DNA from 4 places in the Sporosarcina saromensis genome. Region 1 is predicted to be linked to each of the others. Evidence: riboswitches for the same ligand, from Rfam matches in the RefSeq annotation. Region 1 holds a riboswitch; each other region holds the start of a gene.
The links. A riboswitch is a leader RNA that binds a small molecule or an ion and turns the genes downstream of it on or off. The one in region 1 is predicted to bind S-adenosylmethionine.
Positions count from the first base shown of each region.

Region 2: linked by a shared signal. The riboswitch ahead of ACVHUV_RS06930 (methionine biosynthesis PLP-dependent protein) and the one ahead of ACVHUV_RS02155 (O-acetylhomoserine aminocarboxypropyltransferase/cysteine synthase family protein) in region 1 are both predicted to bind S-adenosylmethionine.
Region 3: linked by a shared signal. The riboswitch ahead of metA (homoserine O-acetyltransferase MetA) and the one ahead of ACVHUV_RS02155 (O-acetylhomoserine aminocarboxypropyltransferase/cysteine synthase family protein) in region 1 are both predicted to bind S-adenosylmethionine.
Region 4: linked by a shared signal. The riboswitch ahead of ACVHUV_RS09070 (methionine ABC transporter ATP-binding protein) and the one ahead of ACVHUV_RS02155 (O-acetylhomoserine aminocarboxypropyltransferase/cysteine synthase family protein) in region 1 are both predicted to bind S-adenosylmethionine.

Region 1 covers NZ_CM142738.1:467,547-470,750, reverse strand. Annotated here, with positions in the region: gene ACVHUV_RS02165 (DUF4367 domain-containing protein) at 1-476, shown strand, start outside; gene ACVHUV_RS02160 (glycerol-3-phosphate acyltransferase) at 720-1,343, opposite strand; SAM riboswitch class I at 1,529-1,644, shown strand; gene ACVHUV_RS02155 (O-acetylhomoserine aminocarboxypropyltransferase/cysteine synthase family protein) at 1,765-3,066, shown strand; gene ACVHUV_RS02150 (homoserine dehydrogenase family protein) at 3,144-3,204, shown strand, end outside.
Region 2 covers NZ_CM142738.1:1,401,387-1,404,590, reverse strand. Annotated here, with positions in the region: gene ACVHUV_RS06945 (CPBP family intramembrane glutamic endopeptidase) at 1-91, shown strand, start outside; gene ACVHUV_RS06940 (DMT family transporter) at 165-479, opposite strand; gene ACVHUV_RS06935 (DMT family transporter) at 481-816, opposite strand; SAM riboswitch class I at 956-1,061, shown strand; gene ACVHUV_RS06930 (methionine biosynthesis PLP-dependent protein) at 1,219-2,349, shown strand; gene ACVHUV_RS06925 (cyclase family protein) at 2,368-3,117, shown strand.
Region 3 covers NZ_CM142738.1:3,283,384-3,286,587, reverse strand. Annotated here, with positions in the region: gene ACVHUV_RS16765 (YitT family protein) at 126-983, shown strand; SAM riboswitch class I at 1,037-1,143, shown strand; gene metA (homoserine O-acetyltransferase MetA) at 1,214-2,122, shown strand; gene ACVHUV_RS16755 (DUF421 domain-containing protein) at 2,327-3,037, shown strand; gene ACVHUV_RS16750 (NAD(P)-dependent malic enzyme) at 3,039-3,204, opposite strand, start outside.
Region 4 covers NZ_CM142738.1:1,834,848-1,838,051, forward strand. Annotated here, with positions in the region: gene ACVHUV_RS09045 (acyl-CoA dehydrogenase FadE) at 1-18, shown strand, start outside; gene ACVHUV_RS09050 (arsenate reductase family protein) at 93-452, shown strand; gene gcvH (glycine cleavage system protein GcvH) at 533-916, shown strand; gene ACVHUV_RS09060 (toprim domain-containing protein) at 977-1,318, shown strand; gene ACVHUV_RS09065 (thioredoxin family protein) at 1,321-1,644, shown strand; SAM riboswitch class I at 1,702-1,806, shown strand; gene ACVHUV_RS09070 (methionine ABC transporter ATP-binding protein) at 1,907-2,932, shown strand; gene ACVHUV_RS09075 (methionine ABC transporter permease) at 2,925-3,204, shown strand, end outside.

The DNA.
Region 1 (3,204 bases):
ATACAGAGCGCATAGCTGATGAGGGTGCGCCGCCACCTTCGACCGAGATGGAAGATATGGGTTACCAAGTGATGGATATTGAATATGTGACCGAACAGCTGAGTTTGGAAGAAGCACAATCGCTCACAGCTTTTAACATCAAGTCGCCGATTGTACCCGCTTCTTTTGAATTGACAAGTGTAACGGTCGTTCGTCCTGAAAATCAGCTTAGTACAGATATTACGTTAAATTTTGTAGGCATGGGTAAACAATTGTCCATACATCAGAAATTGCTCGATGGGGAGTTTGGGTTTGGTTTGTCTGCCGATAGTATGGATACAAAAGTAAAGGAATTAGTTATTAATGAACGGCAAGCAAATTTGATTACGTTTAAAAATGGCGTCCGCCAATTAATTTGGACGACGCCAAGCCGTTATTACAGTATCGAAGGGAATTTGGAAGAAGCTGAGCTCATTGCAATAGCGGAATCGATGTAAAGATCCGTATATGAAAAAGGGATATCATATGCGTTTTACGATTGCTTTTGCATGGTGGGTATATTGTATTCAATTTATTGGCATGACAAAGCTTTCGAGATCTTCATACCCATAGCCACGGGTGCAATACTAAACGATGAGCTCACTGGAATTTCTCGTTTGATTTGATTAAAAAATAATATAAACCCGTATGAAAACAAGTTCAGGTTACTTGGCTTCATACGGGTTTTATAGATGGATTGTTCACTTCTTTTTAAAAACGGCTCGTATCCTTGGCTCGGTACCATTGCGAATCCGTTGAATGTTTTCACTGTGTTTCCAAATAGCCATTACAAAGAGGAGGACGGCGATAACAATTGGCCAGACGCCGACCATCCAGATGGCAGCTGCGAGAAATGTTCCGTATAGCATGAGGACGCCATACACAAGAATATCTGTGAGCAATGCGACGATTATGAATAAAACAAGTCCTGCAAGCCCGAATCGCCAGTCAAGAGCAAATAACACTCCGATAATGGTAGCGGTCCCTTTCCCGCCATTAAACTTCATATGAAACGGAAAATTGTGGCCGAAAACGACTGCCACACCTACCAAAAATAATAGGGCAGTTAATGACTCGACTGAAAAACCTACACGCTCGGCAATAAAGCGCACGGCAAGGATTGCCAAAATTCCTTTGCCGATATCAATAATTGCGACAAGTGCGCCAAACCGTTTGCCTAATACGATTGTAGCATTCGAGGCACCTGCATTTTTCACACCGGATTCTTTTAGATTAACCCCAGAAAACCATTGCGCTACCGTTGAGCCATGTAGGCAACCGATCAAATATCCAAATACTATGATGCCGATAATCCATATTGTCATAGGAATTCCTCCAAATAAAAAATAGACGTACACACTAGAAAGGTAAGTCGTTGTTAGTAAAATAACATACCCCTATCATAACACTCAGTGTAAATACAAGGTTCAGAAAAATTCTATAAAACTACTTGACATTGAAAAAAAAGAAGCCTATACTGTAGCACAAGATGAAAAACTGAATACCCATACTCTTATCAAGAGCGGCGGAGGGACTAGGCCCTGCGATGCCCGGCAACCGGCAAGTGATGAACTTGCAAAGGTGCTACTTCCTACAGATTCGTGCGAACGGACTGAAAGATAAGGGGAGGAATAAGCGTAAGCGTAACCCTCTTCTTAGCGAAAGGGGTTATTTTTTTATTCCTAAAACCCCATCGCCTCCGCATCGAACTCATTCATCTTAAAAAAACTTTTGGAGGTAATGACAATGACGAACAACTCACTTCAACCTGAAACTCTTCTTTTACACGGTGGCCAAAAGCCGGATCCTCACACAGGTTCACGCGCAGTGCCGATTCACCGTACAACCGCTTTTGTTTTCCGCGATACTGAACACGCCCAAAACCTTTTTGGCTTGCAAGAAGCAGGCAATATTTACACGCGCATTACAAATCCGACGGTCTCTGTTTTTGAAGAACGCGTCGCTTTACTTGAAGGAGGCACTGCTGCAGTTGCGCTCTCTTCAGGAATGGCAGCTATTGCATTTTCCATTTTAAATATTGCAGGCGCAGGAGATGAAATTGTTGCAGCAAGCAATTTATATGGTGGTACGTATAATTTATTCGCCGTGACACTCCCTCGTTACGGAATTACTGTGAAATTTGTTGATGCTGCGGATCCTGAGAACTTCCGCGCGGCCATCTCGGATAAAACGAAAGCCATTTTTGCTGAAACAATTGGAAATCCGAGCCTACAGGTGCTCGACATTGAAGCGGTCGCAAACATTGCCCATGAAAACGAAATTCCGTTCCTCATCGATAACACATTTGCATCCCCATACGGATCAAATCCAATCGAATTTGGTGCAGACGTAGTCATTCATTCCGCGACAAAATGGATTGGCGGACATGGTACAACAATTGGTGGTGTCGTCGTAGATGCAGGTAAATTCGACTGGACACGAGGCAAGTTCCCAGGTTTCACAGAACCGGATGGTACTTACAATGGTCTACGTTATGGTATTGATGCAGCAGCTGCAGCGTTTGCGACAAAGCTTCGTGTGCAATTGTTACGTGATTTCGGACCTTGCTTAGATGCGGATAGTGCATTCAACTTCCTGCAAGGTCTAGAAACTTTGCACTTAAGAATTCCGCGTCATAACGAAAATGCGCAAAAAGTTGCCGCGTTCTTACAGGCTCATCCGTCTGTTGAATGGGTGACATATGCAGGCCTTGAAAACCATCCGACACATGAGAATGCGAAGAAATACTTGAAGAATGGATTCTTCGGCTCAATTATTGTTTTCGGCATCAAAGGCGGGCGTGAAGCAGGTCGTAAAGTGATTGACAACATTACCCTTTGGTCTCATGTGGCGAATGTGGGTGATGCAAAATCTCTCATTATCCATCCGGCTTCTACGACGCATCAGCAACTCTCTGCAGAGGACTTGAAAAATTCAGGTGTGCCTGAAGAGTTGATTCGCCTATCGGTTGGTCTTGAATCACCTGAAGACATTATTGCTGATCTTGAACAGGCAATTGCAAAAGCGGTACCTGTGACGCAGCGATAAGGGGGAGGTCTCCTTTTCTTTAGTACATGACAAGGAAAAGAGGCTACAGCAGCGAAAGATTATAGGGAGGTGGCGGCATGCCGTCAATAAAAGCCGCTATAATCGGCTTCGGAACTGTCGGAGAAGGCGTTTATAAGA
Region 2 (3,204 bases), 930 kb from region 1:
TACACTTTTAACAATCTTCATAACTGTTAAGCTTGGAAAAGGCCTCGGTTCTATGAGAGAAGGCCATCTTACACATCAACCGGAACAGTAAGATTATACGAACAACAAATAGACGTGTGGAACCAATCATGCTACTTGGTACCACACGTCTTCCGTTCATGTATTCAACTAAACAGCTTTAATCCGACTGCACCGCCAATAATTAAACTAAGGAAAAAAATTCGTTTCCACCCTGCCGCCTCTTTGAAAAATACGATGCCCATCAGAACAGCTCCCGCAGCGCCCAAGCCCGTCCAAATCGCATACGCCGTCCCCATCGGAATATCCCGCATTGCTAAGGACAGGAATAGAAAACCTAAGGAAAAGCTGACAATAATGAGCAATAAGCGTTGCCAACTCTTTTTTTTGAGAAACAAGTTAATGCTGAATACGCCTAGTATTTCTCCCAAACTTGCTACAACTAAATAAAGCCATGCCACATTATTCGCCTCCTTCAGCCGTCTCTTTTTCACCGGTCGTCATTTTAATACCAATAACCCCGGTGATGATAATCGCGATAAAAAGCACCTTCATCATCGTAAACTCCGCATGAAACATTACGAAATCAATGATGACAATTGCAGCTGCACCTGATCCCGTAAAAACTGCATATACTGTACCGGCAGGCAATTTCTCACACGCTTTAATAATCGCATAAAAGCTGATGATAATTGCAACGACAGTTCCAATCCATTCGAGTGTAGAATCAGAATAGCGTAGTCCGATTACCCAAAAAATCTCCACAACAGCAGCGAGCAATACATATAGCCAAGCCATTGGATGGCCTCCTCTTCATTCTATTAAGTCCATCCATTATAGCAAACAGTCGCTATGGTTTTGATATTCCTGCTTGCAATCTCGTTAAAATCATGATAACTTTAGTTATGTAATTTTTAAAACAATTCCATATTTTTTATTCTTATCAAGAGAGACCGAGGGATTGGCCCGTTGACGTCTCAGCAACCAGCCCGACTTTGGTATGGTGCTAATTCCAAAAGGCGTATACGTCTTGAAGATAAGAAGATTGATTTCAACTTTGTTGAAGGCCTCTTCTTATTACGGATGAGGTCTTTTTTTAATGAACGAGCTTGTGCTGGTATGCAATGTATTGCTAGCAGACTAGTGGATTTCATTCAACTCGTAAAACAAAACTTAGACAAAAAAACAGAGGAGATGGGCATGTTGACAGAACAAAGTATACATACAAAACTTGTGCAATTAGGGAATGGAAGTGATAAGAAAACTGGCGCGATTAACCCTCCGATCTATTTATCGACTGCTTACAAACATGATGGTCTTGGACAGTCGACCGGTTATGACTACACCCGCACAAAGAACCCTACACGGACGATACTGGAGGAAGGGATTGCTGACCTGGAAAACGGGGATGCAGGTTTTGCATGCAGTTCAGGGATGGCTGCTATTCAACTCGTCCTCTCGTTATTCAAATCTGGAGATGCGATTATTGCTCCAGATGATCTATACGGAGGCACATACCGTCTATTTGACCAGTATGAAAAATTGTACGGAATCCAAACGACGTACACGGCATTTGCCTCAGTTGAAGAAACGGAGAAACTAGTAACCAGTCAAACAAAAGCGTTGTTCATTGAAACACCGACAAATCCACTGATGGTAGAAATTAACATTGAACATTATGCAAAACTCGCTCGAAAACACAACTTATTGCTAATTGTGGATAATACATTCTTAACGCCTTATTACCAAAAGCCGATTGACCTGGGTGCCGATATCGTCATTCATAGCGCAACAAAATATATCGGTGGACATAATGATGTTCTTGCCGGTCTTGTTGTCGCTAAAGGAGAATCTCTTTGCCAACGGTTAGGGGAGAATCATAATGCTATCGGTGCAACGCTTTCTCCATTCGATTCTTGGCTCGTCGTCCGTGGGCTAAAAACGTTACATGTCCGGATGAAGCAACATGATGCGAATGCAAAAGCACTTGTAACGTATTTGCAAAACGAGCCATTGGTAACTGACGTCTTGTATGCAGGTAAAGGTGGCATGCTATCATTCCGTCTACAAGAAAGTAGTTGGGTGGGACCGTTTTTGGAAAACTTACGTCTAATTACGTTTGCTGAAAGTTTAGGAGGTGTAGAGAGTTTCATTACCTATCCGACAACCCAGACGCACGCTGATATTCCTGAGGAAGAACGGGAGAAACGGGGCGTTGACAAGAGTTTGTTGCGTTTTTCTGTTGGACTGGAAGAGGCAGAGGACTTGATTGCCGATTTTAAACAAGCACTGAAGACCGCTTCCCGATTAGTACCTATTTTGACTACCTAATGAGAGAGAGTGATTGAAATGACTGTACAAACGACAAATGAACTCCAAGCTGCACTTCAACTTCTTAAGAGCAAAGAATGGGTGGATCTAACCCACTCTTTCGGTCCTGACTCCCCTCATTTTTTCATGTTTGAGGATGCGAAATTTGAAACTCTTTTTACGCATGATGACGGCTTTTTCGCGCAAAAATTCTCATTTCCTGGGCAGTACGGGACTCATATCGACGCACCCATACACTTCGTACGCGATACTCGCTATTTAGATGAACTTGGATTAAAAGAACTCGTCTTGCCGCTAGTCGTCATCGATCAATCAAAGAAAGCTGAGGCTGATCATGATTTCACCTGCAGTGTTCAAGATATCCTTGATTTTGAAGCAACATATGGAAGAATTGAAGGAGGAACATTTGTAGCGTTACGTACGGATTGGAGTAAACGTTGGCCGGATCATGTAGCCTTTAACAACAAAGACGCTAATGGCAATAATCGCATCCCGGGTTGGGGACTCGATGCACTGAAGTTCCTTTTTGAAGAACGGAACGTAAAAGCGATTGGACACGAAACATTTGATACGGATTCGGCAGCAGATTTCCGTGAAAAAGGTAGTCTTGAAGGTGAATATTATGTATTAGAACAAGACACGTACCAAATTGAATTATTGACGAACTTGGATAAAGTACCAGCGAAAGGTGCAGTCATTTTTAATATTGTTCCAAAACCAGAAAAAGCATCTGGATTCCCTGTCCGCTCTTTTGCGATTTTGCCTTAATACAGTTAGTCAATAGTATAAGCGGTCGGAACATAAGCCAACCTGTATAAATTAGGCTACTCCTTATAATTTAACAAAGCTCCGTCA
Region 3 (3,204 bases), 960 kb from region 1:
AAAATATGAATATACTTTCTTATCTTTACTTACTTCTACTATTCCACATCTGGAAACTTTAAAACTATTCTATACATCGATTTCTGTTAAAATAGGAAACGTTGTAAAGAAAGGAGAACGATTGTATGTCTGTTTTATTGAAGAAATCGGTGTTTTTTGATTATGTTCAAATTATTATTGGGGCGACTTTTGTCGGCCTTGCATTTAATATATTTTTGTTGCCATCTCGTATTGCAGCGGGTGGGATTTCTGGGGTAAGTACGATATTGTACGAGCTATTCAACTATAATCCGGCTGTTGTCCAATGGATCATTAATATCCCACTAATTGTACTTGGACTTGTGCTTGCAGGAAAAGAATTTAGTGTGAAAACGATTGTTGGTACGTTTTTTGTCCCGTTTGTCATCTTTTTAACGCATGATATTAACTTGTCCGTTGACAACCCTCTACTCAGTTCTATTTATGGTGGGATCATGCTTGGTATTGGGTTAGGAATTGTGTACCGTGGGAATGGCTCGACTGGCGGCACCGCTTTAATTGCACAATTGTTGAAAAAGTATACAGGCATTTCAAGCGGTTTCTCACAATTGATTGTCGATGGAATTGTCGTTGTCACTTCAGCATTTGTATTTAATTTTGAACTCGCTTTATACGCACTCATGGCTATTTATGTTACAAGCAAGGTGATTGACTTCGTGCAATTGCAAACTTCCCCGACGAAGTTAGTGCTCATTATTACCGAACATGAAGATAAAATCCAAGCGGTCATTCAAAATGAGATCGACCGTGGTTTGACGAAAGTAAAATCAACAGGTGGGTTTTCAAACAATGACAAGACGATGATTTTCTGTGTAGTGGAACAATCAGAAGCCGTTTATTTGAAAAAGTTGTTACAAACTGCTGAACCGAGCGCTTTTGTCATATTCCTGAATGCTTCTGAAATTTTGGGGACAGGCTTTTCGAGAGCGAAAGTAAGACTGTAAGAAATAAGTATACAATTCTGTATAAAATGATATAATGGACAACAAATGAATATTTCTTATCAAGAGAAGCTGAGGGATTTGGCCCTGAGAAGCTTCAGCAACCTCTGCTCCGGCAGGAAGGTGCTACCTCCAACAAGATGTTAATCTTGAGAGATAAGAGCGGAGACCGTTAAAAATCCTCGTTCCTATCTTAGGAATGAGGATTTTTTACATGAATAGGGGGAATTTACGTGCCGATTAATATACCTGAACAATTGCCGGCAAGAGAAATGTTGAAAGAAGAAAAAATATTTGTGATGGATGAAGGGAGAGCTACTTCTCAAGATATCCGTCCATTAAACATCATCATTCTCAATTTAATGCCTGAAAAAGAGAAAACTGAACTGCAACTATTGCGGTTATTAGGAAACACACCCTTACAAGTAAATGTATCTTTTTTGAACACCGCTACATATGAATCGAAAAACGTCAGTAAAACGCATTTAGATGCATTTTATACAACGTTTGAGCATGTGAAAAATCGCCGCTATGACGGTCTAATTATTACGGGTGCACCAATTGAGCATCTTGCATTCGAAGACGTAACGTATTGGGATGAACTGCAACAAATCATGGATTGGTCCAACACGAATGTCACATCCGTTTTGCACATATGTTGGGGCGCTCAAGCAGCTCTTTATCACCATTATGGCATTAATAAATTTGAACTCCCAAAGAAGTTGTCGGGTGTATATGAACATACATTGACGGATCCGACGGTAGAGCTTGCGCGTGGCTTCAACGATTTGTTCACCGCTCCTCATTCTCGTTACACATCCGTATCCATTGAAGAAATTGAACAGGACAATCGCCTTCAATTGTTGGCTATATCTGAAGAAGCGGGAGCTTTCATCATACTTTCAAAAGATGGCAAACATATTATGGTGACAGGGCATTTGGAGTATGATGCATGTACGCTTGGTGAAGAGTATGCGCGTGATATTGCAAAAGGCATTGCAATTGATGTTCCGGAAAATTATTTCCCGCACGATGATCCAACGAAGCAACCGTTGAATACATGGCGTTCGCATACGCATTTGTTGTTCTCCAACTGGCTGAACTATTATGTGTATCAAGAGACACCATTTGAATGGAAATAAAAGTAAAGCTAGCATTGGCACATGTTGCTGATGCTGGCTTTTTTGGCTTCAATGAGTTTTTCGAGTCAATAAAAACAGCAATTAAATTAAGATAAAAAGCTTTCAAATTTCTCTACAACTTGCATTCCTATTCGATTACGTATTTCTCTTCTGAATAAGTCCCTCTTTCTGCTGCAAACTAGTGTACAGAGGAGGTAAGAGAACATGGAATTAGAAGGGTTACTGGAATTGAAGTTTTGGGAAATGCTTTTGCGGACGACAACTGCATTTATCATCTTGCTCATTCTTGCAAGGATTATGGGGAAGAAACAAATCTCACAATTGACGTTTTTCCATTATGTGACGGGTATTACGATTGGATCGATTGCTGCCGAGATATCCGTTAATTCAGAAACGCATTTTTATAATGGAAGTATATCCTTAATTTGGTGGGCTTTATTGACGGTTTTTGTGAACTTCTTAACAATCAAATCAAAGAATTTACGAAAGTTGTTAGATGATCAGCCAACAATCCTTATTTTAAAGGGGAAAATTAGTGAACAAGGCATGAAGAAAGCACGTTTTACGTTGAATGACCTGAATATGATGCTTCGAGAACAAGGCATTTTTACTGTGACCGATGTTAACTATGCGATACTTGAAACGAATGGGGAACTGAGTGTATTAAAAAAAGCGAGCCAGGAGCCAGCCACACGAAAAGATGTGAATGCTCCTAGCCCTGAACCAAAATATCTTCCGACTGAGATTATTTCTGACGGAAAGTTAATGAAAGAAAACTTAACCGAACTTCATTTGACAGAAGAATGGTTGTATGCTGAGTTGCAGCATCATGGCATATCGACAGTTGAACAAGTCTTCTATGCTGAAATACTGGGCGATGGCACACTCCATGTCGATGAGCGAACCGGTCAATAAATTACGCAGTCGGCGTGACTTGTAACGTGGCAACTCCAGTAGTAATTGCAGCTTCACTAACAGCTTGTGCAACGGCACTTGCGACACGATCATCAAAAGGATCTGGAATAATATAGTCTTCGTGCAAGTCTTTCTCGTCAATTAAAGATGCAATTGCAACGGTCGCT
Region 4 (3,204 bases), 1.4 Mb from region 1:
GAAAAATATATTGTTTGATGCATCTGCACCCAGGGCAGTTCACGCCTGGGTGTTTTCTCTGTTATACTAAAGAAAAAGTGGAGGTGCTGCAGATGACGATTACTTATTACGGCTATCCGAAATGTGGAACGTGTAAAAAAGCGGAAAAGTGGCTAATGAACAATGATGTGAACTTCGAATCTATCAACATTGCTGAAAATCCACCAACGAAAGAAACGCTTCAACAAATGATCAGCAATTCCGGATTAGACATCAAAAAATTCTTCAATGTCAGTGGGATGAAATACAGGGAATTGAACTTGAAAGACAAACTCCCTAACATGTCAGATGACGAGAAAATCGCGTTACTCGCATCGGATGGAATGCTCATTAAACGACCACTTGTAACAGATGGTACGACAGTGACGGTCGGCTTTAATGAAGCCCAATTTGAAGCCGCATGGAACGCATGATTAAGTTTCTTGTCTTTATGCATGAAATATGTAAGAATTGAATGGAAATCAATAAATGTAAACGTATGGAGGGTTATGGGATGAGCACACCTAAAGACTTGCGTTATTCAGAAGAACATGAATGGGTTAAAGACGAAAACGGTAATTACCGCATTGGTATTACACACTTCGCTCAATCTGAACTTGGCGATATCGTATTCGTGGAACTTCCACAAGTTGGAGACGAAGTGAAAGCGGACGAGCCATTTGGTAGCGTAGAATCTGTTAAAACGGTTTCTGAGCTATATGCGCCAATTAGCGGAAAAGTACTTGAAGTGAACGAAGAATTGGAAGATAGCCCTGAATTGGTGAACGAATCTCCATATGAAGGCGCTTGGATGATCGTCGTTGAAGCATCTGACAAAGCGGAACTTGATGCATTAATGTCTGCTGAAGACTATGACAAAATGACAATCGGTGAGTAAGCACAACTAGAGCGCTGGAGCTTTCCGGCGCTTTTTCTAATGGCCTAAGGAGGCAGGGAAATGGAGTTTCGTAGAGTCGTTGTCGTAGAAGGTGGAGCGGACCGGAAGCGATTGAAAAAAGTGTTGGCAGAGCCAGTCGAGATTATTTGTACGAATGGAACAGTGAGCCCTTACCGCATTGAAGAGTTGCTGGCACCGTATGAAGATGACCAGATTTATGTTTTTGTCGATGCAGATGACTCAGGCGAAAGCATACGAACTTTATTCAAAAGGGATTTTCCTGAAGCCCTCCATTTATACACGGAACGCGTCTACAGGCAAGTCGAGACGACCCCTTATCGCACGCTTGCAGCAATTTTGCTTGCAGAAGGTTTTCATGTGCATCCTGAATTTTTACTTTGAAGGTGATAGAACTGAACACGATCCAAACATGGACACGTGAACAATGGGAACAAAGCAAAAAAGATTCCCCGCTAAGCGTGTTTTATTTATATACACCGATGTGTGGCACTTGCGCGGTTGCGTCTAAAATGATGGAGGTCATTTCTGTGATGAAACCAGAGTTGCCAATTGGAAAGGCAAACTTGAATTATATCGAAGATCTCGCCGTCGATTATGAAATCGAAAGTGTTCCTTGCCTGCTCATTCAGAAGGAAGGATATGTACGAGAAAAAATCTATGCTTTTCAATCTATCCCGCATCTTTTAGAAAAAATGGGTTTGACATGATTGAAAGTTCTATGGTATAAGTATATCTAATAAATTTAACGCAAATTGAATATGTCGCTCTTATAAAGAGAGGTGGAGGGAAGTGCCCTATGAAGCCCGGCAACCGTCACGAAAGTGAAATGGTGCCAAATCACGCAAAGCGCATGCTTTGAGAGATGAGAGATCGGACGAACGTTGAGATAAACGATAACGTATTGGCCTTTCTGCTTGTCTGCAGAAAGGCTATTCTTTTTGGACAAGATTGTATTGAGGTGAATTGAACATGATCGAGTTGAAAAGTGTAAATAAGATATTTGGTTCGGGAAACAATAGTATAACGGCTGTTGATAACGTCAATCTAGACATCCATGCTGGTGAAATTTTCGGGATTATTGGGTATAGCGGTGCAGGGAAAAGTACACTAATCCGATTATTGAATGGTTTAGAACAACCTACCTCGGGATCTGTAAATGTCGCAGGGTATGAAATGGCAACCATTAGTGGAAAAGCGTTACGGGAAGCGAGACAAAAAATTAGTATGGTGTTCCAGCATTTCAATTTGCTTTGGTCGCGGACTGTAAAAGAGAATATCGCTTTTCCATTGGAGATTGCAGGCCTCAAAAAGGATGAAAGAGATCGTCGCGTCCAAGAATTAATTGATTTAGTTGGCTTGAACGGCCGGGAAAATGCGTACCCATCCCAATTGTCAGGCGGACAAAAACAACGGGTCGGCATTGCCCGGGCGTTAGCAAATGATCCGCAAGTATTGCTATGTGATGAAGCCACTTCAGCACTCGATCCGGAAACGACGGATGCCATCCTCGATCTTTTAACGAGCATTAACGAGCGACTTGGTTTGACCATTGTTTTAATCACACATGAAATGCATGTCATCCGTAAAATCTGTCATCGCGTGGCGGTCATGGAAGCGGGGCGAGTTGTGGAAATCGGGAACGTTCTCGATGTGTTCCAATCACCAAAAGCGCCAATTACGAAGCGTTTTGTCTCTCAAGTGACAGAACCGACCGGCACAGAACAAGCGTTAGAACATTTAAAATCCGATCATGCAGCTGGAACGCTCGTAAAATTAGTATTCGTCGGTGAACGAACAGAGCAACCGGTGTTAGCAAACTTAATTCGTACATTTGGAATCGACGTCAACATCGTGCAAGGGAACATTTCGCACACAAAAGGTGGAGCATATGGGACATTGCTGTTGCAATTGATTGGCGATGCAACAATCGTCAACGAAGCGATTGACTTCCTTCATTCCGAAGGCGTACAGACGGAGGTGATCGACCATGATTGAAACACTTTTACCTAATGTTAAATGGGATAAGATGTGGGAAGCGACGATCGAAACACTCTATATGACAGCTGTTTCAACCGTTTTCACGTTCGTGATCGGTATCGCGCTCGGTATTGTGCTCTTCCTTTCAAGTCCTGGCCAATTATGGGCGAACAAACTGACTTATGCCATCACCGGAGCGGTCGTCAACATATTCCGTTCAATTCCATTCATTATTTTAATCATCTTGTTAGTGCCGGTAACAATTTTCCTAGTCGGCACGATGCGTGGTC